Regions from separate parts of the Exiguobacterium artemiae 7-3 genome, predicted to be linked through region 2. Evidence: predicted binding sites of a transcription regulator. Region 2 holds the regulator's gene; the other holds the start of a gene.
The links. Region 2 encodes LexA, which represses DNA repair genes until DNA is damaged. Its sites were predicted from a motif close to CGAACATATGTTCG; they were not measured.
Positions count from the first base shown of each region.

Region 1 (11,136 bases), 830 kb from region 2:
GGGATATACAAAACTGAACGTCGACGGAGGCGATATGTCGGGTGACCGGGAACCAAATGTCGTCGTCAATATCGGTTTTGGCGACCGCGAGTACTGGGCCTTTACGAACGAACATGCCCAACTTGTTAAAGTCGTCGCCAAAAAAATCACCTTACAAAATGATGCCGAGGAGACGACATCATCCGGCCGTTACTATTCGGATGAAGCGAAGGTCCCAGGTGTCGAGAGTCCGCAACTCGACGAGGGACACGTCATTGCCGATTCGCTCGGCGGGGTCTCAAATGCGTACAATATCACGCCGCAGGACAGCACGCTCAATCGCCACGGCGATCAAGCTTATATGGAAAACACCATCCGCAAGGCCGGTGAGGTGACGGACTTTGAAGCGACCATTACGTATCCCGATACGACAACACAAATCCCGTCGCATTATCACTATACGTATACGCTGCGTGGAAATAAAATCGTCGATGATTTCGATAACGTCAACCCGGATGAAGTCAATGCCGAACTTGGTCTGACTGAAGACAAAGAAGAACCGGCACCAGCTCCTGCCGATCCGGAACTAGATTCCGACACAACGGGTGACGTCTCAACCGTTGATACGAACGGCAACGGACAAGTCACGATCCAAGAGGCAAAAGACGCCGGATTCAGCATGCCGATCACGGATGATCATTGGCTCTATCCCTACATGCGGGACAATGACCATGACGGGATGGTCGGCGAATAAGTTTTACGTGAAGCATGAAACAGGCGGACTCCGAGGAGCCCGCCTGTTGGTGTTGGATTATTCTTCGCTGTAGCCGACGACCTTGTTCCGTCCCGTCTGTTTCGCCTGATAAAGGGACTGATCGGCCTTTTGGACGACTTCAAACGATGTCTCGCCTTGATCCGACGAGGCCGCCCCGATCGATAACGTGACATGGAATGCCGGATACGTGCTGAAGACAAAATGTTGATCGGCGCACGCCAAGCGAATCGTCTCCCCGAGCCGGACGGCTTCTTTGAGCGGCATGTCCGGCAATAATAAGACAAACTCTTCCCCGCCGTAACGCCCAACGAGTGCTTCGTCAGGACAACAGTGTTGCAACAGATGGCTCAGCTGTCGTAACACGACGTCGCCCCCGTCATGGCCGTATGTATCATTGACCGACTTGAAGAAATCAATGTCGACGATCAAGACGGAAAAGGCAAAACCATCTTTGTCATAAGACGCAAGGGTCTCGTCCAGTTTCCGCCGGTTGGCGAGATTCGTCAGTCCGTCGGTCAATGCCAGTTCCTGTTGCATCTGAACGAACTGGAAGTGTTTGCGTAATTCCTGCAGGAAACGGTATGTGACATAACCGCCCAGTAAAATGAAAACAATATAGACCAAGGCGATTTCAAGAAATCGGTCAAACGTTGCCGTCAATAAATAGAGGGCCGGTAAACTGTATCCGATACCGATGCCAATCAAGATCAAATAATCTTTGAGCGTGTGTGAAGCAAAACGACGATAAATGCTTGCCGTTACGAGTAAAGCGATACAAATCAAGCCGGTCAGAATCAATCCTTCGTAAGCACCCGGTGGCGTAATCGCAAACCGTGCCCCAAGAATCGCGAGCGTCGTAATCCCGCCACTGACCCAGCCGCCGTAATAATATGCCGTGACAAGCGCGACGAGCCGTAAATCAATTTTTGCCCCATCATACGTAATGCTGTTGAGAACAAGCAATACACTGATAAAACCGGCAATTACCCCTACCAGGATACGAATTTTGACCGGTGAAGCCGGTGAAATTCGTTTGACGTGTCGGAGTGGTAAAAATGCAAATAAGAGTGATGTAATCAACAATGAAAAATTCAACAGGAACTGATTAAACTGACTCAACATGGCACACGGACACCCCTTCGACTGACAAACTTCATACTCTGTACAGTTCTCTATCGGATGGTCTGCTTCCTGTCTTGAGCTTCTTTGCAGGTTTCCATTTTTTTCATCAAAGAAACACTTCAAAGAGACCGTTTCCACTTAAATAAGGGGGTATTCAATCATAGATATGAAAGAGGAAAAAAAGAAAAGTAAGATGCCGTTCTTCGTCATTCTCGTCGTCATCATCTTTGTTGCCGTCGCCGCTGCCCTGATTATTTATGTCACGTCCGAACCAAAAGAAGAAACCCAACAGCTCTTACAGATGACGACTAGTTTCGTCTCGGCTTACCTACCGCATGCCAGCTGACAGCGGACATCCTCGGATGTCCTTTTTTTGTGCGCTCAACCTTTACAAGAACGCTACGATTCCTTCATAAAATTATCGTCTCTCCTTCCCGATAGGAAACATGGAGGCGATAAAACGAATGAAGCAACCTACACAGAAAAAAAGATTATTGGCCCAACAATTAAACAACTGGCTGATCCCGATCGTCGCAGCGGGACTGTTACTGATCAGTGCTTTAAGCGTCGAAGAACTCTACCGCGCGTCGACGAAGTCCGTCAGTGAACGGCTCGAACGGGAAATGACGATGCTCGATGCCAATATCCGTTCGATCTACTTAGCCTATCCGGAAGACGAACAGGAACGGACACGCGCCATCAAACGTTTAAAAAATCAGCAGCTCGCCGATATGTCACGGGACGAGTACGATGCGGCCATTCAGTCGCTCGCAACTAAAAACGTAGCCATCCAACCGTTGACGTTGACGGCACAACAGAAAAAAGATGTGATGCAACAATTGAAGCAAACACGGGTGACGACGTTTACGAGCAACAACCGGTTCGTTCTCGCGATGTCGATTCAAGAAGTAAATGATGTCCTGTTCTTATCGGTCGATCAAGCACGATTGGTCGCACCCGCTAAGGCACTCGCCTTGAAACTCGGTGTGCTCGGAATCATCGTCCTCTGTTTCGTCAGTCTGTTGATTCGGGCCCGCATCAAAAAGCAACTGGCTCCGCTGTCCGTCTTGTCCTTAAAGATTGAAGAAGCCTATGCACGGCGAACCTATCAGCCGATCAGCATCAAGACGACGACGTTTGAATTACAGCAATTGACGCACCAATACAACCAACTGATGCAGCAAGTCGGTAGTTTGACACAAGAAATTTCGATTGCGAGCGAACGACTGGAGGCGACTCAACCCGGTTTTTCGTCCCAACTCGCCTCGATTGATGAATCCGTCCTCGCCGTCCATCAAGTGGCGACGTCGTTGACAAACCAGTCGACGCAGATGGAACAGATCATCACGGAATCCGGGCAACTGTTGACGACCTCAATCGAGGCACTCGCGACGATGGACGAGTCGATCCAAACGAGCCATCAACGGGTCAGCTCCTTTAATGACGAAGCGACGACGAGTCACCGGATTCTCGACTCATTGCAACAGGATACAACGTTGTTACGGACCCTGTCTGTCAACACGTCACAGTCACTGGAAGAAGCGACAGAGCGCAATCAACAAATGCATGCCTCGATCCGCTATATCCAACAGGTGGCGGAAGCGACACGCCGCTTATCGTTGAATGCGTTGATCGAAGCGACACGGGCAGGCGAAGAAGGTCGCGGTTTTGTCATCGTCGCCAAGGAGGTCGAATTACTCGCGCTCGACATCAAACGAAGTATCGATCACATCAACCAGGCGAACCGGGATTTGACGGCCAGCATCGGACAAATCGAACAAGATGTTGTCCAGATGACGACCCAAATCGAGACGACACACGAACAGCTTGAACAGAGCACCCGCCGGATTGCTTCCGTCCTCGATCATGCCCAACAGATTGAAGCCGCACTCGTCCAGGTCGAGACGGACCGGGCGCTCGTCTATTCGGTCCAACCGCGGATTCGGGAACATTTTCAACTGATTGAAACGATTCTGTTTGAACTGACCCACTACAGTCAGTCACTTGAAGCAAACATGCAAGCCAACAGTGCCCGCCAACAGGAACTGAAACAGCACGGTTACATCATCGGCGAACAAATCGAGTCCCTCAACCGGACGATTGTCGGTCCGTCCCAGTAAAGATAAACAGACCCTCTGCCTCAAGCACAGGGTCTGTTCGTCGTTTAACTAATATACTGGGCTTCCTTTTTGTCGATGATATTGCGAATCCGGTTTTCCGTCACCTGATAGGTCAACGCCAACCGGCGAATCGAAAGCCCGGTTTGATACCGACGCCGAATGTCACGGATCTGCCGCGGCGATAATTCGATATGCCGCATCAATAACAGGTCAAACTCGTCCAGGAGCGACGCATACGCTTGACTCACGGACGGTTTGACCGTCAGATTGTCAATCTGATCGTTTACGCGATCACCGTCCGTCCGGATAATCCGGTCGTGCACGGCCTCGGAATCGAGAAATGCCTTGGCGACAAGCTCGGCGACATAAAACCGTTCCCCGCGTCCTTGTTTGTACAACGTCACTTTCCGGTAACCTTCCTGATTGATCCGTGGGCGCAACACGACACCTTGCCGCCGTTGTTTGACACCACGGCTCGTCTCGATGATCCGGTCGAGCGACCGGACGTTCCCTGATGTCGAGACTTGATATATACCTGCATAGCCCTGTACCGATTTCCAATGTTCCATATAGTCAATGACCTCCATTCGGTCCTAAAACGACAACATGTCCTACTGTCATTATACCATTTTACGAACAAACGTTCTAATGTGAACACTCTGTTTTTCTGTGCTAGTATTAACAAAAAAAGGAAGAGGTGTCAGGGATGAAGTTTGTCATGTTACTTGGTCCGCAAGCCGTCGGCAAGATGACGATTGGTCAGGAACTCGAACAAAAAACGGGCATGAAATTATTCCATAACCATCAGACGATTGACCTGTTGCATCCGTACTTTGATTTCACGAAACCGGCGCACCATAAGCTGAAGGACTTGATCCGTCGGGAAATGTTCAAAGAGATGGCCGTCAGCGATCTCGAAGGGGTGATCTTTACGTTTTTGTGCCTGTTCGGCGTCGAAGGCGGCGGGATCGAATTCATCGAAGAGACCGTTCAACTGTTTGAAGAAGCCGGTGCCGAAGTCTTCATCGTTGAACTGGAAGCCGCTCTGTCGACCCGTCTTGCCCGGAATCAGACGGAAAATCGTTTACTACATAAGTTCACGAAACGGGACATCGCCGCGTCGGAAGCCAACTTGCTTGAAACCGCTGAACAGTACCGGACGCATTCGCTTCCGGGAGAACTGCCGTATCCCAACTATCTCCGTCTTGATACCGAGGGGCGTTCGGCCGGCGAAAGTGCCGAGACGATTTGTCGACACTTTAACTGGTCAACGAATCTGGTCGAACGATGAACCAATCCAAGCAGACGTATTTTCCGGTCTTCTTGACGCTCGGTTTGCTTCTGTTCAATATGCTAACTTCCTACTTGCTGAGCGGACGGTTTTTCCCGAATCTGAGTCTGTGGGTGCCGATCGGTCTCAACATCTTGGTCGGAATCGGGTATATCGTTTCGCTGGTGCTTGGTCTCCGGTCGACGAATAACTACGTCAAATGGTTCAGTGTCTTCGCGAATATTGCCTTTTTACTGTCGTTATCCGTCATCACCTTTTTGTTGTTGCTCGCAAACGGCATCTCAGAACCGTAATCCCAACACGAAAAACCGTCTCTTCAGAAGCACGTTTTCTGAAGAGACGGTTTTATTTTTGTTTATTCAAAAGAATCGTCGACTCCACTCGACTTCTACAGGAAAAGGAAGCATGCTTCCGTCAGGAACAGGCGAGACCCGGTCGTCCTCGGACGACCGCGGCTTGCGTTCCGCCTGAGAAAAGCGAGTGGAGGAAAGACGATTCTTGGCTCACTTTGTTTCATGATTTTCCCCACTTCAATGCATCAAGTCACGCCGAAAGACCGGTCCGTCAGCATGAAAGCCATTTCGAATCCAAACCGCTGCTTCTCCGTCCCGTCCAATCACGAACGGCAATAACAACGTCCGGGCGAGATACGCAAGGATGACCGTCAGCGCTTCTTCGATATAGCCCGCCCGGTCGGTCGGATCAATTGCGTCATAGCTGAGTTGCTGACCGCTGAACTGAATCGTCGCAATCTGTTGTCTATCCCGTGTCTGTAATGTCCAGACACAACCGTTCGTCGTATCTGTTGCTTCAATGTGTAAACGGGACGTTGTAAAGTCCGGGTGGCGACCGTTCATTCTGTTTCCTCCTCTACGTCAAAAGTTGCTGTCACGTAGGCTTCACCGTTAATCAGAATCGTCAGCTGGTGTGTACCCGGATAATGGACCCGTGTCGTCAAGTTCCGGAATGACTGCCGTTTCGTAAACGTCTCCCGTCCAATCACTTGCCGTTCACTGATCCGAAAGACTTTTTGACTCGTCCCCCGCTTTTTGACATAGTCGATCGCGTATTCGATTCGCAGGACTTGCGGTTCGGTTGTCGCAAGGGCAAAGGTAAACGTCAGTTCCCCGCCAATCGGCAACGTGGGTGTGACCGTCAGTTCGTCGACCGTCACCGTTCCCCGCGTGACAAGACCAAACGCTTTCAAGACGTCCGGATGTCCCTGTTTCAGGAGTGTCCGTGAGGCATGCCGTAAAATCCAGTCCGTATGCGGATGGGTCCCGAGCTGTTCCAACCGTTCGATGACGAGTTCCGGATGAGTCTTCGCGATATCGTTTAAATGATTGGCGACACTTTTGCGGACGTAAAGCGCCTCGTCCTGCAACAAGTCATCTAAAATTGGTAGGACCGGACGCGGATCAGCAATCAATGCCGGTATCCGTTGTCCCCACGGCAGGCGCGGACGGGTTCCTTCTGACGCCAAGCGCCGGACGTGCTCGTCACTCGACTGACTCCACCGGACCGCAAGTTCTAAAAACCGTTCTTGATCTTCGAGCAGGAAGCGCCGGACCGCAAACTCCGACGTCGAGTGCCGGGTCAACCGTTCCAGGGCTACCATTGCCCGCTCCCAGGCATCACTCGGCGCATAAACTTCGATATAGTCTGGAAAAACGATGCCCGGCAGTCCCGGAAACTCCGGGGCGATCGTTTCGAGGTGCGTCGCCGCCTGCTCAAAGTCAGGCGGTAAATAACGGTTAAGCTCAGTCGCAATCCGGCGGACCCGTTGCTTAAACGCCAGCTCCTCCCAGTCGCCTTGTTGCACGACGTCTTTAAAGTCCGATGCCTGCACCGCTCCCCCTAATCGGTTCAACCAGTCTGGTGTAAACACATCTTTAATCAAACTCATACATGATTCAATCCCCTCTTCGTCCGCTCCAATTTTAATAAGGCCGCTTTTCGTGCCAAGCCGCCGGCATATCCGCCGAGATCGCCCGTCAAGCGGATGACCCGGTGACACGGAATGATCAGTGCCAGTTGATTGGCGCCGTTTGCCCGGGCGACAGCACGGACGGCTGCCGGATTCCCGACGCGGACGGCCAGTTCCTGATAGGAAATCGTCTCACCCGCAGGAATCTGTTGTAACTGTTCCCAGACTTGTCTCTGAAACGGTGTCCCGTACAGGACAAGCGGAACCTCGAACCGGTCAAGCGTTCCCGCAAAGTACGCCTCCAGTTCAGCCGTCACCTGCTCAAACACCGGTGTCTCACCGGGAATGATGACGGCGCGGGCTGCGAGCCGTAAACGTTCCACTTCCCGCTCCAGCCCCCGACGATCCACGAACTCGAGTAAGTGCAGTCCTTGTTCGTCGACAATCGCCAGCATTGGACCAAGCGGCGTATCAAGCCACTTCGCCTGAAGGTACGTTCCATCCCATCGCTTCGGCGTCTCACCCATGATGCGGGCAAACGCGTCGCGAAAGCCGCTGCTCGATTCATAACCGCTTGCCAGTTGTGCCTCGATGACCGGTTGTCCGTTGCGGATTTCCTTCATCGCAAGGCCCATCCGCCGGGACCGGGCGTATTCGACGAACGTCATGCCAAACCGTTTTTTGAACTGCCGACGGGCGGTCGAGGCATCGAGTCCCAGTTCCCGGAAGTCGGCATCTTTAAAGCGTTTTTCGGGACTCGCTTCGACGGCAGCAACCAAGCGGCTGATGACTTCACTGTCCCCGGGATAGGCGAGCGGTTTACAGCGTAAACACGGTCGGTAGGAGGCAAGCAACGCCTCTTTCGCCGTCTCAAAAAACTCGCAGTTCTCCTGCTTCGGCTTCCGCGCCGGACAGGTCGGCCGGCAAAAAATCCCCGTCGTCTTGACCCCGACAAAAAATGTCCCTTCGTACGAGCTGTCGCGGCGGACGAGTGCTGCATAATAATCCGTTTCCGGTAAGGTATTCATCACGTGTCCCCTCCCCTTCTTTTCCTCAGTATACCGAGTTTATCGTCCTGCATGTCGCCGAAAATCAGGCATGGATGTTTTCTTAAGACAAACTTAAGAAATCTCTCCTTTTTGTGAAAGATATGCCCTGTATCATCGATGGTATACTCAAGAAGAAAGTAGGTTTCGCATGTTTGATTTTTTAAAAGAAGCGATTCAATCACCGAAAACAATTGGTGCGATTGCGCCAAGCAGTCCGCGTTTAGCAAAAATGATGGCACAGCGGGCAGTTGCTGATCGACCGGCCGTCATCATCGAAGTCGGAGCCGGTGATGGGGCGATCACCCAAGCCTTATTGCGTGCGCGACACCCGGAAACGACTTTATTGATTTGCGAACAAAATCCGGTGTTTCAAGAAGCCTTGGCGAAGCTGTTAGCCGATGAGACGAACGTCGAACTGTTTATCGGCGACATTCAAAACTGTCCGGAAGACTGGCATCATCAGGCCGGTGTCCTGGTCAGCGGTTTACCGTTCGCTTCGTTCCCGCTTCTGTTACGCCATGAATTGCTCGAAACCTTCCAGACCCTGCTGCAACCAGGCGGTCATTTCATCGCCTTTCAATATACCAAACTCCATTTCAAGACATTCCGCCGGTATTTCTTTGAGCACAGTTATTCTTATACGCTGCAAAACATGCCGCCTGCCTATGTCTTCGAAGGCGTCCAAAAGGAGGAACTGCCGTGCCCACAATCTTAATCGTCGATGATGAAGCCGATATCCGGCAATTGTTGCGACTGTATCTCCAAAACGAAAATTATCTAATTCTCGAAGCCGCCAACGGCGAAGAGGCCCTTGAGCTTGTTCAGCAACAGCCGATCGATCTGATGGTCCTCGATGTCATGATGCCGGTTCGTGACGGCTTTTCGACCGTCCAGGCCCTTCGGCAAGCCAATTACATGTTTCCTGTTCTGATGCTGACGGCAAAACAGGAGGACCTCGACAAAATCCAAGGGTTGACGTTCGGTGCCGATGACTACATCGGTAAACCGTTTAACCCGCTCGAAGTCATCGCCCGGATCAAGGCGATGCTCCGCCGGGTCGCCCAGTCAAGTGCCGCTCTCGGCCAGCAGCCTGCAAGTCGGTCCGTTTACCTTACGTCAGGAGGAACGGGTCATCTTAAAAGAGACAACCCCGCTTCCTTTGACACGCCGGGAATTTGACTGTCTGGCGCTCTTACTGAATCATCCGCGCCGTGTCTTTTCCGCCGACGAATTATATGAGCGGATTTGGCAGGAGGAGGCACTCGGTTCCGCCACCAACGCCGTCATGGTCCTGATTCATAAATTACGTGACAAAATCGAGGATGCGCCAAAAGAGCCGCGTTACCTGCAAACCGTTTGGGGTGTCGGCTACAAGGTCGAGCCGTGAGGCGCTTCCGCTTTAAACTGACCTCCTGGATGACGGTCCTGTTATTAGCCGCAGCGTTTCTGAGTACCGCGTTCGCCTGGTTGATCGCGAGCCAGATTCCGCTCGGAACGAAAAACGTTCCCCGTTATTATTATCCGACGGAACAGGACATCACGCAGCGGGTCGAGCGCGATATCAAACGGTACGAATCCGGTCAGACCCCGAACGGTGACTATGCCTGGGCCGTCTATCGGTCGAACGGATCACGGGTCGACGCCTCACCCGATTTTCCGCGGACGATGACACCCAGTCGGTTATTAGCCGCGCAAACTCCGGATGAACGGGAACCGTCTGACGAATCGGACGTACGGACGTTGCATCACATGCAGGCGATTGATCTTGGCGAGAGTGCACCCGGTTATTTCCTTTCCATTGAAACGGTCACCCCCCGTCTGAATGAATATCAGGTCGGTAATTCGACGGCGTTTTTCATTTTACAGTTGGCGTTGTTCCTCTTATTTTTATTTGGTATGACCCGCTGGATTGCCGGGTTGTTCCGCCAACTTGAGACGCGGCTGGAACGGCTCGTCGAACCGGACCGAGCTGTCAGCCCGCTTGTTCCGGTCAAGGGTCCACGTGAGTTCAAAGCATTTGCCCATTCGATTGAACGGATTGGGGATGAGCTCGATGTCCTCAGACGAAACGAGCGGGAACGTTTTACGGAACAACTCCGGCTCATTACCAGTCTCTCGCATGACTTGCGGACTCCGTTGACATCGATTCAAGGATTCGTCCAGTGGCTGTCCGAACACCACACGACCTTGTCCGACCAGGAACGGACCGATGTACTGGCAATCGTCAGCCGCCAGTCGGAAACGCTCGCCTCACGAATCGAGGAGCTGTTCATGCTCGCGAAACTGTCGAATAAAGATTATCCGGTGCACATGACATCACTTGATTTCGTGACGCTGTTGCATCAGGTCGCCGAACAACACCCGGAAACGGCTTATCGGTACGCAGGACCGGCTCATTTGAGTGTTCAAGCTGACCCGAACCTGTTGCGGCGCTTGATTGAAAATCTTGTGCGCAATGCGACGCTTCACGGAACAGGTGACTTGTCGTTTGACGTGGCTCAAGAAAACGGTCGCTTGACCTTCCGTTGTTCCAATACCGTCCCGGAAACCTTGACGCCCAATCAACTGACGGAACTGGCAACCCCTTTCGTCACGTCCGATCTGTCACGGTCCAACGGCGGCTCCGGCATTGGTCTGTCGATCATTGAACAAATCGTTGCCCGGCACAACGGGACGATGCAGTTAGCGTCGGAACAGAACCGGTTTATCGTCTCGATTGTGTTACCGGATGCTTTTAAACATTGAGTACGGAACAGGATGAACTCAAAAATTTTTGAGTTCATCTTTTTTTGTTGTTACTGGTTCGACACTCCTTCTGAAATGGAATTCGATACACTAGAGAATGGCATTCTTTAGGCACAGCTGTGAAGGAG
Region 1 is NZ_KK211190.1:2,734,413-2,745,548, forward strand. Features, by position in the region: gene P402_RS0115110 (DNA/RNA non-specific endonuclease) at 1-733, shown strand, start outside; gene P402_RS0115115 (GGDEF domain-containing protein) at 791-1,876, opposite strand; gene P402_RS0115120 (hypothetical protein) at 2,043-2,222, shown strand; gene P402_RS0115125 (methyl-accepting chemotaxis protein) at 2,341-3,996, shown strand; gene P402_RS16610 (NUMOD4 domain-containing protein) at 4,041-4,565, opposite strand; gene P402_RS0115135 (AAA family ATPase) at 4,703-5,287, shown strand; gene P402_RS0115140 (hypothetical protein) at 5,284-5,580, shown strand; gene P402_RS0115145 (hypothetical protein) at 5,818-6,144, opposite strand; gene P402_RS0115150 (DNA alkylation repair protein) at 6,141-7,193, opposite strand; gene P402_RS0115155 (methylated-DNA--[protein]-cysteine S-methyltransferase) at 7,190-8,245, opposite strand; gene P402_RS0115160 (class I SAM-dependent methyltransferase) at 8,412-8,978, shown strand; gene P402_RS16615 (response regulator transcription factor) at 8,963-9,442, shown strand; gene P402_RS16770 (winged helix-turn-helix domain-containing protein) at 9,423-9,650, shown strand; gene P402_RS0115170 (sensor histidine kinase) at 9,647-11,008, shown strand.
Region 1: a site for LexA is predicted at 4,630-4,643, ahead of P402_RS16610 (NUMOD4 domain-containing protein). Genes of this name have one in related genera too.

Region 2 (11,136 bases):
AAAAGCGGATCAGCGCCATCGACAGGACGCCGGTGATGACCGTGAAGGAAAGACTTTTGCTGGTCAGTGCGACAAGGATTGTCGGTACCGATGCTGCGAGGTGGAGAGAAGACAGCGTGGGATAATCATCGCTTTGAGCAAGCAGCAGGTTCTGAAAAAACAAAGCACTGAGCAGGCAAATCGGGATGAACGACAACCACTCGGTCAACAGACGGGGTAACGTCAATCCATGCATCAGCAAAAACGGCAAAATCCGTGGAATCAATGTGACAAGACCACAGGCGGCGAACAGGATTAAAAGCTCTAAGCGGATTTCCATCGTGAGATCACTACTCCTATGCTGGCAGCTACCATCGTCGCAAACAAAACAGCGAGTTCCGGTGAGAGGTAGCGCATCGATATGTACAACAACAAGAAAACGAGTACCAGTAAAATTCCGTTCAAGGCAACACGTGACCGTTCACTTTCAAGCTGCAAGTACAACAAGCCGATAAACATCGCCGTCAAAGCAAAGTCCAGTCCGAACCGTTCCGGATCCGGAAACCAACTGCCGACGAGTGCACCGAGGACGGTCGAAGCAATCCAACTGAAGTAGGCGGTCAGATTCAACCCGTGCATGAATTTAGCATCGATCTGTTGTTTTAAGGAAGTATTCATGGCGACAGCAAACGATTCATCCGTCAAGAGAGCACCGATCCCGAACCGGTCGAGGAGATGCCGGCTTGTAACACGCGGTGCGAGCGTCATGCTCATCAATAAATGACGGGAGTTGACGATGAACGTCGTTAAGATGATGGCAGAGAATGGACTGTTTAACAGCAGGAGGCTGGTAATGATGAACTGGGCTGCTCCGGCATAAATCAGGATAGACATCAATCCGATTTCAAGCGGACTGAGTCCGGCGGCGCGTCCGACGATACCGGCGGAAAATCCGATACCGAGATAACCGAGGACAGTCGGAAGACAGGCTTTGACACCTGCTTGAAACGAGCTGGTCATATGGCAGGACTCCTCTCAATCTAGTGTGTTATCAGCATAGCATTCCGAAAACCGATTGGAAACGAAGTGGTCAATATTTTCATATGTTTCCTTGACATAAGTCGCCCCGATTGGTGGTAAAGAGTAAGTGGTACGGCAAAAATTCGTTAGACGAAGGAGCGTTCAAGATGGATAAATTAATGCAAGATGCGAATCGGTTTGTCTCGGATATGGTCGATGGTCTCGTTTTAGCACATCCCGATCTTTATGCAAAAGTCGACGGAGTCAATGTCATCAAACGAAAAGAACCGCTTAACGGAAAAGTAGCACTTGTATCCGGTGGCGGAAGTGGTCACGAACCGGCCCATGCCGGATTTATCGGGGACGGGATGCTGGCAGCAGCCGTTTGCGGCGAAGTCTTCACTTCTCCGACGCCAGATATGGTGCTTGAGGGAATTAAGGCAGCAGACGGTGGGAAAGGAGTTCTGCTCGTCGTCAAAAATTATTCCGGTGACGTCATGAACTTCGATATGGCGAAAGAACTGGCGGAACTGGAAGACATTGAAGTCGAGACGGTCATCGTCCGGGATGATATTGCCATCAAAAAAGAAGAGGACCGCCGAGGCGTCGCCGGGACGATTTTTGTCCACAAGATTGCCGGAGCTGCGGCAGCGGAAGGAAAATCATTAGCGGAAGTCAAAGCAGTCGCTGAAAAAGTCATTGCTGGTGTCCGGTCAATCGGAATGGCATTATCCCCATGTTATATGCCGGAAAGCGGCAAACCTGGCTTTGATCTCCACGAGGATGAGATGGAAATCGGGATCGGGATTCATGGTGAAAAAGGACTGGAACGTAAACCGATTGCCTCCGTCGAAGCAATCGTGACGGAATTACTCGATCGACTGACGGCGGAAGTGACTGATAAAAAAGTAGCTGTCATGGTCAACGGAATGGGTGGAACGCCTGAATCGGAATTGTACATCACGTACAAGTATGTTGCGGAGCAACTGCAGGCAAAAGGGTATGACATCGTCCGACCATTCGTCGGCAATTATATGACATCGCTTGAAATGCATGGTTTCTCGATCACCTTGCTTCCGGTGGACGATGAGCTGGTCGGCTACCTGGATGCAAAAACGAACGCGATCGGATTCTAACTAAAAGAGGTGCACACAGATGAAGTTATCAACTGCAGCATTCCGTGAAGCATTGCTTAAAGCAGCTGCCGAGCTGGAACAACATAAAGATGAATTGACGGATCTTGACCGGGAAATTGGTGACGGGGACCACGGCATCAATATGTCACGTGGCTTCCAAGCCGTTCAAAAAGAACTCGAAGCACAAGAGGAATATGAAGATCTTGGTGTCTTATCAAAACAAGTCGGAATGACGTTGATTAAAACCGTTGGGGGGGCGTCCGGTCCGCTTTACGGTACGGCGTTCGTTAAATTTGCCGGAGCGTTTAAAGGAAAAACAGAAGTCGAGGGTGCAGAACTGGCAGCGGCTTTTAAAGAAGCGACGGATGGCATCAAAATGCGCGGGAAGTCAGAGTTTGGACAAAAAACGATGGTGGATATTTGGACACCGTTTTACGAAGCGCTCGAACAAGAGAGTGATTTGAATCAAGCACTGGATCAAGCATTGGTGGATACAAAAGAACGGGTGGCGACAAAAGGACGGGCCTCTTACTTCGGGGATGCGACGAAAGATGTTCAGGATCCAGGTGCCTTATCGAGTTCACTTTTACTTCGAGCCATTACGGAGGAAATGTCATGATTAATTTGATTTTAGTATCCCACAGTGAGAAGTTGGCAGCCGGACTGAAAGAACTATTGGCTGAGATGGCTCCAGATACACCGGTGTTACTCGCAGCTGGTCTTGCAGATGGTAGTATCGGTACCGACGCATCTCGAATTGAAGAGACGATGAATGAATTGACGGATGACGGTTTGATTTTGACCGACATCGGATCGGCGACGATGAATGCGGAACTGGCCTTAGAACTATACAGTGGGGACCGGAATGTTCAGTTCGTCGAAGCACCACTGGTAGAGGGCGCTTTTTTAGCGGCAGTCTTAAGTGGTCAATCAAAATCGCTGGATGATATTGTATCCGGCGTCAAGGCAGAATTTTCGTAAGGCACATAGTCTGACTAACAGGTTCGTTTCCGTACAGGAAGCGGGCCTGTTTTTTAGTGAAAACAAAAAAACTGGTATTCCGCGAGGGAACACCAGTCAAGAAATCAGGCGTTGACTTCTTTTTTGTTCGGTTTAAATGCCATTGTCGCTTCAACCGCTTTTTGCCATCCAGCATAACGCTGTTCGCGATCGTCTTCTTTCATCTCTGGTTTGAACTGACGGTTGAGTTTCCATTGCTTTTTGATTTCTGCTTTATCTTTCCAGTAACCGACTGCGAGACCGGCAAGGTAAGCAGCACCGAGGGCAGTTGTTTCATTGATTTCTGGACGATCGACTGGTACGCCCAGGATGTCTGACTGGAACTGCATCAAGAAATCGTTTGAAACCGCACCACCATCAACGCGCAACGTTTTCAGTTCGATTCCTGAATCTTTTTCCATTGCAGTCAAGACATCACGTGTTTGATAAGCAAGTGATTCGAGAGTCGCGCGAACGAAATGTTCTTTGTCCGTTCCGCGTGTTAAACCGAAGATTGCTCCACGAACGTCGCTATCCCAGTAAGGAGCACCGAGTCCGACGAATGCAGGAACGACGTAAACGCCTTCTGTCGAATCGACTTTTAAGGCATAGCCTTCTGAGTCTTTCGCATTTTTCAACATCCGTAAACCGTCGCGTAACCACTGAATCGCAGAACCGGCCACAAAGATTGATCCTTCAAGCGCATATTCGACTTTTCCGTCGACACCCCAGGCGATTGTCGTCAACAGACCGTGGTTAGATGAAACAGCTTTTTCACCAGTATTCATCAGCATGAAGCAACCTGTACCGTATGTGTTCTTTCCTTCACCTGGTTCGAAACACGTTTGACCGAAGAGGGCCGCTTGTTGGTCACCTGCGATTCCGGCGATTGGTACTTCGAAGCCAAAGAAGTGATACGGAACAGTGTTGTCATAGACTTCACTCGATTGACGGACTTCCGGTAACATGGATTTTGGAACTGTCAGGATTTCAAGCAACTCATCATCCCATTTTTGTTCGTAAATGTTGTACATCAATGTCCGGGAAGCGTTTGTATAATCTGTGATATGCGTTTTGCCGCCAGACAACTTCCAGACGAGCCATGTGTCGATGGTTCCGAATAGAAGTTCACCGTTTTCGGCTTGTTCACGTGCACCTTCCACGTTATCTAAAATCCACTTCACTTTTGTACCTGAGAAGTAGGCGTCAATCAGGAGACCTGTTTTATCGCGGAATGTTTGATTCAGACCTTGTGCATTCAGCTCATCACAGATACCAGATGTTTGACGCGATTGCCAGACAAGCGCGTGATAGACCGGTTTACCTGTTTCTTTGTTCCAGACGACCGTCGTCTCACGCTGGTTCGTAATTCCGATACTTGCGATTTGGCTCGGTTTGATATCAGCCGTTCCGAGAGCATCTGCCATGACAGCGAGGATCGATCCCCAAATTTCATTGGCATCATGCTCGACCCAGCCTGGTTGCGGGAAGTATTGTTTGAATTCCCGTTGTGCCGAGTTCACGATTTGACCGTCATGATCAAAGATAATGGCACGTGAACTTGTCGTTCCTTGATCGAGTGCTAAGATATACTTGTTTTCCATTGTAAAGTCCCCCTTGAAGTGTAAGTTGAAGTCTTTTCGTCAATTAAAACAGCATTTGATGAAGGAAAACGGCAATCGCACCACCGATGAATGGACCGACGACTGGGATCCAAGAATAACCCCAATCTGACGAACCTTTTCCCGGGATTGGTAAAATGGCATGGGCAATCCGCGGTCCAAGGTCACGGGCCGGATTGATGGCATATCCTGTTGTACCACCAAGCGAGAGACCGATGACGACAACAAGAAGACCAACGATTAACGGGTTTAGACCGTCAGCGAATGAGTTGGCACCAAATGCTAGGATTCCGAAGACCAAGACGAATGTCCCGATGATTTCAGAAACAAGGTTTGAACCGGTATGGCGGATAGCTGGTCCTGTTGCAAAGACACCTAATTTTGCAGCTTGGTCATCTGTCGCTTCAAAATGTTTCATGTAATGAAGCCAAACGAGTACCGCACCGATAAAGGCTCCGATTAATTGAGCGGCGATGTAGACAGGTACATCTGCCCATGGTAAATCAGAGTTTAACGCTAGCGACAATGTGACCGCTGGATTAAGGTGGGCACCACTGGCGGCTGCAATATAAACTGCAGTCATGACGGCGAGACCCCAAGCAAATGTGATGACGATCCAGCCGCTGTTCTCAGATTTCGTCTTTTTCAAGACAACCCCTGCAACGACCCCATCCCCGAGCAAAATCAGAATCATTGTTCCAATCAGCTCACTAATAAAGTTACTCATGCAAAAACCCTCCCTTTGGATTAAAGCAAATATTGGCCTTTCCATTTAAACCTACATCTAATTGATAACGTTTTCAATACAAATAATTCAAATCTTCAAATTAAATTTTCCTTAATTTATGTTTAAAAAAATGAAAAATGGATAACAAAAACCCTTTGTTCATTTTTGTGATGAACGAAGGGTTTTCAGCGGCGTTTTTTTCGCTTTTTTTTAGTTCGAAAGAAACTGCTGGAATGATCAAGAACGATATGGATCGTACTGGCAACCATGATGCCGGTGATAAAAGCAGGCATGGCTGCAAACCAGGAATCGACCGTACTCGACTCGATGATTTTCAGGTACAGCGCTAAAAATAAAAGTGGAATCACGAAAGCCGCGCTGTACAGCAGGCGAATGAGGTCACCGATGATCAAGCCATGCGACCAGATGGAACGGTGGGGCATGATTTTGACATACGGCATCCAAAGGACACGTAGCGGTCCGTGGCGATAGTAAGGTTCAGACTTCAAATCGAGGTCGGGTGAAAGCCAAAGGGTGCCGACAGCGATGCCGACAGCAGTTGGAAGCCAATCCGTCTGCTGCGTTGCGACCGAATACGCAACGTAGCCGGTTAAAGCAACGGTATTGACTGTATCATGTACATTTCCAGAAGGCATAAAAAAAGACCAGCTGAGCTGGTCCCTCGCTTAGTGGATCGTCCGATATACGCCGATGACCTTGCCAAGAATCGAGACGTTATCGAAATACATCGGGTCCATCGAGTCATTTTCTGGTTGGAGACGTACTTGTTGATCTTCTAAGAAGAACCGTTTGACTGTCGCTTCGCTATCTTCGGTCATAGCAACGACGATTTCACCATTCTCTGCTGTGTTTTGCTGACGAACGATGACCCGGTCACCGTCTAGAATACCTGCGTTGATCATGGACTCACCATCAATCGTCAACATGAAGACATTTTCGTTCCCGACGTAATGTGCAGGAAGTGGGAAGTGTTCCTCAATGTTTTCGATGGCCGTGATTGGAAGACCAGCCGTTACTTTCCCGATGACGGGAATATGCACGATGGCTTCGTGATCTTCATCAGGTTTATCAAGCAATATCTCAATCGCACGTGGCTTAGTTGGGTCACGGCGAATCAGTCCGCGTTTTTCTAGACGATCCAAATGACCGTGTACCGTTGAGCTTGAAGCAAGACCAACAGCTTCACCGATTTCACGAACTGAAGGCGGATACCCTTTCAGTTTCACTTGAGCAACGATGTAGTCAAGGATTTCTTGTTGTCGTTTCGACATTTTCCGCATATGAATTGCCACCTCTTTCCGGATTGGTTTTTGAAGGTTATAGGAATACATGTTTCTAAAATCACTATAACATAGAACAAATGAGCGTACAAACAATTGTTCGACATTTTGTGTTGACCGAACACTGGTTCTTGGTTTAAGATGAGTTATGCGAACAATTGTTCCGAGAACATCTATTCTAAATCATTTTTAATTGGAGGGATTTATCATGATGCATACGATTCGTACCCATGCCTTTTCCATTGTTTTTTATACGCTCAGCCTTGCTTTCATTCTTTTTCTCTTAACGCCTCGACCGGACGAAAAGGTCGATCAACTCTTGACGGCTTCTGTTACGGTCGATCAAAATGCGACAGTCGAACAAGTCGCCGAAGTCTACAACGACGGTTCAATGACGGACCAAGAATATGTCGAATGGTTGATTGAGAATAATGAATTAAAGACGACACATGTCATTTCGAAAAACAAAATCGTTGTACCAATCGCGCAACAATGACAAACTGTAAAAGTTGTCAATGAACGAACAGGGGTGTGAAGTACGATGAAAGTAGTAATCTACTGTCGCGTCTCGACGGAAAAAGAAGCACAGGACAGCTCGCTTGAGCGGCAAAGGTCAGAACTGTCGGGACTCGCTGCAACAAAAGGATTTGAAGTCGTGGAGATCATCACGGAAAAAGAAAGTGGTTACGACGTTGACCGGGAAGGTATGTTGTCCGTTCTCGATTACGTCACACGTCAAGCCGTGGACGCCGTTCTTGTGACGGATGATACACGGATCGGGCGCGGGAATGCCAAAATCGCCATTTTACATACATTCCAAAAACATCAGGTTCAACTGATGACGATGGAATCGGATGGCGAGTATAAATTGGCAGATGCCGAAGCGATGGTGCTTGAAATCGTATCGCTCGTCGAAGAGTATCAACGGAAACTGCATAATGCAAAGATTGCCCGCGGTATGCGACGGGCTGTCGAAAATGGTTTTCGTCCCGAACAAAACCTGAACCGCCAAGGTGAAAATGCCGGTCGGAGCCGGAAGGAAGTCCCGATTGAAGAAATCGTGCGGTTACGTGAGTTAGGACTGACATTTGCGGACATTGCGGTGACATTAAGAGGGATGGGACATGACATTTCGAAAGCGACCGTCAACCGGCGTTATCTGGAATATAAAGAAGTTGTCAGTACGTACGAATAGGGAAGCAGGTTTGATGCCTTAGCTGCGCATCAAACTTGCTTTTTTTTTTTGTGTCTTTTACAGTAAGGTTACTATTGAATGCTCAACTTTGAGTCAACAGAAAGAGGGATACTATGTTATCACAAGAACAATTAGACCGGATTAATGAATTAGCCAATAAATCAAAAATCGAGCCGCTGACCGATGCGGAAACAGCGGAACAAAAAGAATTACGGACGGCTTATCTCGAAGCATTCCGCGGTTCGTTCAAAAATCAGATGATGGGCATTAAAATCGTCGATGAAGAAGGAACCGACGTAACACCGGAAAAACTAAAGCAGGCACAAGAAGAAGAACGGAACAAACAATAATCGGAAAAGCTATGTCACTCAATGGGATGAGTGGGGTAGCTTTTTTTGAGAAAAAGTTCGTAATGTGTATCACGAAAGTGCCAAGAAAACGGCAATAGAGAGCGCATTCATTTTAATGTGACATACTATTTAGAAAAGTTGTATCACATTTCTGGGTATGCTAAAATGAGAAGGAATTTGTGAAAAAGAGAGAGGATGATTGTTTTGACGAACATGACAACAGTAGAATTATTAGCAGTAAATACGATTCGTACCTTATCAATTGATGCAGTACAAAAAGCGAACTCGGGTCACCCGGGAATGCCGATGGGTGCAGCACCGATGGCATTTACATTATGGGCGGATCATATGAACCACAACCCTAAAAATCCAGAATGGTTCAACCGTGACCGTTTTGTACTTTCAGCAGGACACGGTTCAATGCTTCTCTACTCACTCCTCCATTTATCAGGTTATGATCTCGCGATGGATGACTTGAAGTCATTCCGTCAATGGAACTCAAAAACACCGGGTCACCCGGAATACCGTCACACAGCAGGTGTCGATGCGACGACTGGTCCACTCGGACAAGGCATCGCGATGGCTGTCGGGATGGCGATGGCAGAACGTCACCTCGAAGCGAAATACAACCGTGACGACTTAAACGTCGTCGATCACTTCACATACGGCATTTGCGGAGACGGCGACTTAATGGAAGGTGTTTCAGCAGAAGCGGCTTCACTAGCAGGACATTTAGGTCTTGGTAAACTCGTGGTTCTGTATGATTCAAACGACATCTCGCTTGATGGCGATCTCGATAAATCGTTCTCGGAAAACGTTCAACAGCGTTTTGAAGCGTACAACTGGCAAGTTATCCGTGTCGAAGACGGAACGGATCTTGATTCGATTTCAAAAGCAATCGAAGCAGCAAAAGCTGAAACGACAAAACCGACATTGATTGAAGTGAAAACAGTCATCGGATTTGGTTCACCAAACAAATCAGGGAAATCGGCTTCACACGGTGCACCACTCGGAGATGCGGAAATCAAGTTGACGAAAGCAAGCTACGTTTGGGATCACGAAGAATTCTATGTGCCGGAAGAAGTTAAAGACTTGTTCGAAGAGCGCATCGAAAAACGTGGCGCTGACACGGAAGCAGCATGGACTGAGAAAATGGAACAATACAAAGCAGCACATCCAGAATTGCATGCTGAACTTGTTCAAGCAATCAATAACGAATTGCCAAGCAACTGGGAAGCAGACCTTCCGACTTACGATCTGACATCGAAAAAAGCAACACGTCAGACAAGTGGTGAAGTCTTAAACGCTCTTGCGAAAAACATCCCGTCGATCTTCGGTGGATCAGCTGACTTAGCAGGATCAAACAACACGATGCTCAAAGGCGAAGCTGACTTCGACATCGATCCAAGCGGCCGTAACATCTGGTTTGGTGTTCGTGAGTTCGCGATGGCAGCTGCTGTCAACGGTATGGCGTTACACGGTGGTGTCATTCCTTACGGCGCGACATTCTTCGTCTTCTCGGATTACCTCCGTCCAGCGGTTCGTTTAGCAGCATTGATGGGGATCCAGTCGATCTTTGTCTTGACACATGACTCGATTGCTGTTGGTGAAGATGGTCCAACGCACGAGCCGGTTGAACACTTGATGAGTTTCCGTGCGATGCCGAACTTGACAGTTTACCGTCCGGCAGATGGAAAAGAAACGATTGCCGCATGGAAAACAGCGGTTCAATCGAAAAACAAACCGACACTTCTCGTCATGACACGTCAAGGATTACCTGAACTCGAAGGTACGACGGTCGAAGGCGCTGAAAAAGGCGGATACGTCATCGCGGGTAACATCGAAACAGCGGATACGATCTTAATGGGAACAGGTTCTGAAGTGCACTTGCTCGTCGAAGCACAGAAAGAACTTGGCGAAACGGTAGCAGTCGTCTCACTTCCGTCATGGGAATTATTCGAAGCGCAATCAGCAGAATACAAAGAATCAGTCTTGCCAAAACGCATCACGAAGCGTCTTGCGATTGAAGCCGGTGCTTCACTCGGTTGGTATAAATATGTAGGAACAGAAGGTCAAGTCATCGGAATCGATCGCTTCGGTGCTTCTGCTCCGGGAGATCTTCTCTTAAAAGAGTACGGCATGTCTGTTGAAAATGTCTTGAACACAGTCAAGCAACTCGGTTAATGAAGAAAGGTGCGCAAACGCGCGCACCTTTTTTTTGCATTATCTATGCAAAGGCTTTAAATTATAGTATAGTAAAAAGCGACGTTTGAAGTTAGAGGAGGAAGCAACTTGGCTACATGGATTTGGATTTTAATTGCCCTTCTTTGCTTGGTAGCTGGTGTCGCCCTTGGTTTCTATATCGCTCGCCGATACATGATGAACTATTTGGAGCAAAACCCGCCAATCAACGAAGATATGATTAAGACATTGATGATGCAAATGGGTCAAAAGCCATCACAAAAGAAAGTCAACCAAGTGATGCGTTCAATGAGTGGTTCAATGAAATCACCGAAAAAATAACGACTTGTAAAAGGAGACCAGATTGGTCTCCTTTTGTTTGCTATTTTTTAGGAAGATGGCTAATCTAAAATGTGAGACTATTAGAAATACTCAATCGATTTAAAAGGGGGGGACTTGTATGGGAGTCTTCAGGAAACTGAGTTGGTTTTTTCGACTCGAATGGAAAGCGTACAGTTTAGGAATCATAGCGTTGATTTTTGTTGCCGGACTGGAACTGATTCCGCCGAAAGTAATCGGTTCGACGGTCAACGGACTGAGCGAAGGCAGCTTGACGAAAAATGATT
Region 2 is NZ_KK211190.1:1,908,796-1,919,931, reverse strand. Features, by position in the region: gene P402_RS0111035 (AzlD domain-containing protein) at 1-319, opposite strand, end outside; gene P402_RS0111030 (AzlC family ABC transporter permease) at 304-999, opposite strand; gene dhaK (dihydroxyacetone kinase subunit DhaK) at 1,167-2,135, shown strand; gene dhaL (dihydroxyacetone kinase subunit DhaL) at 2,155-2,754, shown strand; gene dhaM (dihydroxyacetone kinase phosphoryl donor subunit DhaM) at 2,751-3,116, shown strand; gene glpK (glycerol kinase GlpK) at 3,221-4,738, opposite strand; gene P402_RS0111005 (MIP/aquaporin family protein) at 4,782-5,483, opposite strand; gene P402_RS0111000 (metal-binding protein) at 5,669-6,139, opposite strand; gene lexA (transcriptional repressor LexA) at 6,170-6,784, opposite strand; gene yneA (cell division suppressor protein YneA) at 6,993-7,280, shown strand; gene P402_RS0110985 (YneB family resolvase-like protein) at 7,326-7,979, shown strand; gene P402_RS0110980 (DUF896 domain-containing protein) at 8,093-8,329, shown strand; gene tkt (transketolase) at 8,543-10,513, shown strand; gene P402_RS0110970 (YneF family protein) at 10,622-10,852, shown strand; gene P402_RS0110965 (ABC transporter transmembrane domain-containing protein) at 10,971-11,136, shown strand, end outside.